DNA from 2 places in the Microbulbifer aggregans genome. Region 1 is predicted to be linked to the other one. Evidence: predicted binding sites of a transcription regulator. Region 1 holds the regulator's gene; the other holds the start of a gene.
What was found. The regulator sigma-54, encoded in region 1, starts transcription at its own class of promoters, with help from an activator protein. The targets are predictions, from matches to a motif close to TGGCACANNNNTTGCNNT.

Region 1 (2,394 bases):
CTGGTTGAAGACGGTGTCGGAATCGAGTTGTGGATATTGTTCTGCAATGGCCTGGGCGATATTCAGCAGCAATTTCTTTTTGCTGCTCCCCGCCAGATTGCAGAGGCTCAGGCGGGGAGAGAGTAAAGCTTCCAATGTCATAAGCTAGCGGTGCTTGCGCAACTTCTCTTTATGTTTCAACAGCTGGCGATCGAGCTTGTCGGTCAGACCATCAATCGCCGCATACATGTCATCCGCCTCGGAATTGGCGAAGACCTCGGTCCCGTTGACGTGCATCAGGGCTTCCGCGCGCTGGATCTCCCGCTCGATGGACAGGGTCACCTGCGCGTTGGTGATCAAATCATTGTGGTTGGCAAGTTTATCCAGTTTTTCGAGACAGTAATCGCGAAGGGCTGGGCTTACATCCAGGTGTCGGCCACTGATGTTGATCTGCATGGAAATCTCCTCAAAAGGTGGATCGCTTTCCGGCGGTACCCCCTCTTCAGGGCGGCAACCCTACTAGGAAGTTCGCCAGATTGGAAGGATACACTCAAACTTCCGCTTTCGGTTGTCACACCCGTCTGAAGGCGCGCCAGACGGTTCTGACCGGGCGCAGAAATGCGGTCAGAAAAAGGAGGGGGAGAGTAGGGATCAGACCAGCCGCTTGCGCTCGCTGGAGGAGGGGATGCCCATGGATTCCCGGTATTTTGCGACCGTGCGCCGGGCCACCTTGATGCCCTGATTGTCCAGCTCCTGGGTGATTTTGTTGTCCGAAAGCGGCTTGCGCGGCGGCTCCGCGTCGATGAGCTTGCGGATCAGGGCGCGGATGGCTGTGGAGGAGGCATCCTCGCCGGAGTCGGTGCTGACGTGGCTGGAGAAGAAATACTTGAGCTCAAAGACGCCCCTTGGGGTCAGCATGTACTTCTGGGTGGTCACGCGGGAGATAGTGGACTCGTGCATGCCGATGCTCTCGGCGATATCCGCCAGTACCATCGGTTTCATGGCCTCAGGGCCCTGTTCGAAAAAGCCCTGCTGCTTTTCCACAATGCTGGAGGCCACTTTGAGCAGTGTTTCATTGCGGCTCTGCAGGCTCTTGAGAAACCAGCGCGCTTCCTGGAGGTTGTCCTTCAGGTAATTGTTGTCGCTGGAATTGTCGGCGCGCTTGATCAGTGCCGCATAGCTGTCATTGATACGAAGGCGCGGCGTGGTTTCGGGGTTCAGCTCGACCAGCCAGCGCTGCTCGCGTCGGCTGACCATAATGTCTGGCACCACATAGTGAGTCTCCTCGGCGGCAAGCGTCTCGCCGGGGTGAGGAGTCAGTGTCTGGATAAGGCGGATCGCATCACCCAGCTGGGCCTCTGTGAGTCGGGTGCGCCGGCTGAGCTGGCGGAAGTCCCGTTTGCCGAGCAGGTCCAGATGCTTGTCGACCAGCAGGGTCGCCTCGGCCAGCCAGGGCGTATTGACGGGTAGTTGTCGCAATTGCAGCATCAGGCACTCCCGCAAGTCGCGGGCTCCGCAGCCGGCGGGTTCAAATTGCTGGATGCTCTTGAGTACCGCGAGTACCTCGTCCTCACCGGCATTCAGTGCCGTGGCCAGTTCGGCGATCGGAGTCTGCAAAAAGCCGGCGGGGGAGAGGTCGTCGATCAGGTTTTCCGCGATCAGCTTGTCATCAGCGGATAGTCCGGTGAGATTCAACTGCCATAGCAGGTGGTCGGCAAGGCCAATGCCGGCGGCATTACGCTGCTCGAGGCCGTTGTCATCACCCTCATGGCTCCCGCTGTAGCTACCGGAGCCATAGATATCATCCCACTGGGTGTCTACCGGCAAGTCGGTGGGGATATCCGCACTCCAGTCCGCTTCTGTTTCTGTTGCGGAAGCGGAGGCTTCGCCTGTGTCACTCTGGTTCGCAGTTGCATCGGGGCTGGAGTCGGCTCCCCTGTCGTCAAAATCCTCGGCGTCTATCTCGAGCATGGGGTTGCTGTCCAGGGCGGACTGAACCTCCTGCTGCAGATCCAGCGTCGACAGCTGCAGCAGTCTGATCGCCTGCTGGAGCTGGGGTGTCATGGTCAGCTGGGTGCCGAGTTTTAACTGCAGGGACTGCTTCATACGGTGGGGTTTACACGCGTTCGGCGGATGAATCGACTTGAACGATGCAGCAGACTACCCCTCGCCTGAGTGGATTACAAGCAATAACTGTGCCTACTACGCGGACACTTTTCCGGTCTGGTGGCGGGGATAGGATTGCTGTTGCGCCCTCTTGCCGTTGCGGGTGATGAGGGCGCAGAGGCGGCTCAGATAGTGAACTCGTGTCCCAAATAGACTTCCCGGACCTGCTGATTGGCCAGGACCTCGGCGGGAGTGCCGGCAGCGATGATATGCCCCTCGCTGACGATGTAGGCTTTCTCGCAGATATCC
Region 2 (2,394 bases), 1.6 Mb from region 1:
TCTTTCCTTTACTTATTCTCGAGCTCTGCCTGTTCCGGCAGGTACACGTTCTCGTAGACATAATTGGTGGCCTCGATGAAGCCATCCACGGAGCCGCAATCGAAGCGGCGGCCCTTGAAGTTGTAGGCCAGCACACAGCCGCGCTGGGCCTGCGCCAGCAGGGCATCGGTGATCTGCACCTCGCCGTTCTTGCCCGGCGGGGTCTCGCGGATCAGGTCGAAGATGTCCGGGGTGAGGATGTAGCGGCCGATGATGGCCATATTGCTCGGCGCCTCTTCCGCCGGCGGCTTCTCCACCATGTCGGTGACCTGCCACAGGCCGGGCTTGATCTCGTTGCCGGCGATGACGCCGAACTTGTGAATCTGCTCCCGGGGCACCTCTTCCACCGCCACAATGCTGCAGCGGAACTGCTTGTAGAGCTCCACCATCTGGCCCAGCACACCCAGGCCGTCGTTGAGGCAGAGGTCATCCGCCAGCACGACGGCAAATGCCTCATCGCCAACCAGGCGCTGCCCCTGCAGGATGGCATCGCCGAGGCCGCGCATTTCACCCTGGCGGGTGTAGGAGAAGCTGGCCTTGTCGATCACACGGCGCACACTGTCCAGGTACTTCTCCTTGCCTGTACCGGAAATCTGGTGCTCCAGCTCGAAATTGGTGTCGAAATGGTCCTCGATGGCGCGCTTCCCGCGACCGGTCACAAAGCCAATCTCGCTCAGGCCGGCCTCGATGGCCTCTTCGACGCCATACTGCACCAGCGGCTTATTCACTAGCGGTAGCATTTCCTTGGGCATGGCTTTGGTGGCAGGCAGGAACCGGGTGCCATAGCCGGCCACCGGAAACAGACATTTCTTCAGCATTCTTATTGCATCCCCATGATCAATAGATGGCGCTCCCCCGCGCCGGACCCGAAACTTACCACATTTTCATTACCGGGTTCAGCGGCAGGGCCCATGTCGCGGCAGGCCAAAGCCGCATGGGCATTTGCGGCAGCAAACCACTGTGAATTAGTCAGCAAACCCCATGCCAGTCACAAATAGGCCGGTGACTGTCTGGACAATAAATCCCCAACCCTTAGAATGCCCGCTCTTGCAAAAACGCCCAAAATCGAGAACAAAATGAGTAATTTCGTTCAGAAAAGTAGCTATACCCGTGAAGAACTGCTGGCCTGTTCTCGGGGTGAAATGTTCGGCCCGGGCAACGCCCAGCTGCCCGCCCCCAATATGCTGATGCTTGACCGCATCACCCACGTGTCAAAAGACGGTGGCGCTTACGGCAAGGGCGAGCTGATCGCCGAACTGGATATCCACCCGGACCTGTGGTTCTTCGAATGCCACTTCCCCGGCGACCCTGTCATGCCCGGCTGCCTGGGCCTGGACGCCATGTGGCAGCTGCTCGGCTACTTCCTGGCCTGGAAGGGCAACCCTGGCCGTGGCCGCGCCCTCGGCTGTGGAGAGGTCAAATTCACCGGACAAATTTTGCCGACTGCGAAAAAAGTCACTTACCATATCCAGATGAGCCGGCTGGTCGAGCGCAAGCTGGTGATGGGTATCGGTGACGGGTCCGTCTCTGTGGATGGACGCGAGATCTACACGGCCAAGGACCTGCGTGTCGGCCTGTTCACCCGTACGGACAACTTCTAATATCGAGTCGTCCAACGGACACTGAGCCAAGTACACAATAACAACGTCCACAGTCGACAAGCTTTACGGAGACCACTATGCGTCGGGTTGCGATCACCGGAATGGGCATCACGTCCTGCATTGGCACGAATCTGGAGGCGGTCACCGCATCCCTGCAAGCGGGCCGTAGCGGCATCCGCTTCCAGGACGAATACCGCGAGCTGGGGCTACGCAGCCAGGTTGCGGGCCCTGTCGATATCGATTTCAAGGATCATATTGACCGCAAACACCTGCGTTTTATGGGCGACTCGGCGGCCTACGCCTACATCGCCATGCAGGAGGCCATCCGCACTTCCGGACTGGAGGAGAGTGACATCTCCAACCCGCGTACAGGCCTGGTCATGGGCTCTGGTGGAACCTCCACCGCCGCCATTATCGATGCCGCCCAGACCCTCAAGGAGAAAGGCGTGCGCCGCGTCGGCGCTTTCCGTGTGCCGCAGGTGATGGGTAGCACGGTGTCTGCATGTCTGGCCACCCCGTTCAAGATCAAGGGAGTCAACTACAGCATCTCCTCTGCCTGTGCCACCAGTGCGCATTGCATCGGCAACGGCGCTGAACTGATCCAGATGGGCAAGCAGGACATCGTTTTTGCCGGCGGCGGTGAGGAACTGGCCTGGAGCCTGACCCACCTGTTCGACGCGATGGGCGCTCTGTCGAGCAAATACAACGACACGCCCGAGCGCGCCTCCCGCCCGTATGACGCAGACCGCGATGG

Region 2: the regulator sigma-54 is predicted to act here: its motif matches at 1,009-1,026, upstream of galU (UTP--glucose-1-phosphate uridylyltransferase GalU).

The regions. Positions count from the first base shown of each region.
Region 1 is NZ_CP014143.1:1,790-4,183, reverse strand. Features, by position in the region: gene ptsN (PTS IIA-like nitrogen regulatory protein PtsN) at 1-141, opposite strand, end outside; gene hpf (ribosome hibernation-promoting factor, HPF/YfiA family) at 145-435, opposite strand; gene AUP74_RS00020 (RNA polymerase factor sigma-54) at 631-2,085, opposite strand; gene lptB (LPS export ABC transporter ATP-binding protein) at 2,271-2,394, opposite strand, start outside.
Region 2 is NZ_CP014143.1:1,599,824-1,602,217, reverse strand. Features, by position in the region: gene galU (UTP--glucose-1-phosphate uridylyltransferase GalU) at 9-857, opposite strand; gene fabA (3-hydroxyacyl-[acyl-carrier-protein] dehydratase FabA) at 1,116-1,640, shown strand; gene fabB (beta-ketoacyl-ACP synthase I) at 1,718-2,394, shown strand, end outside.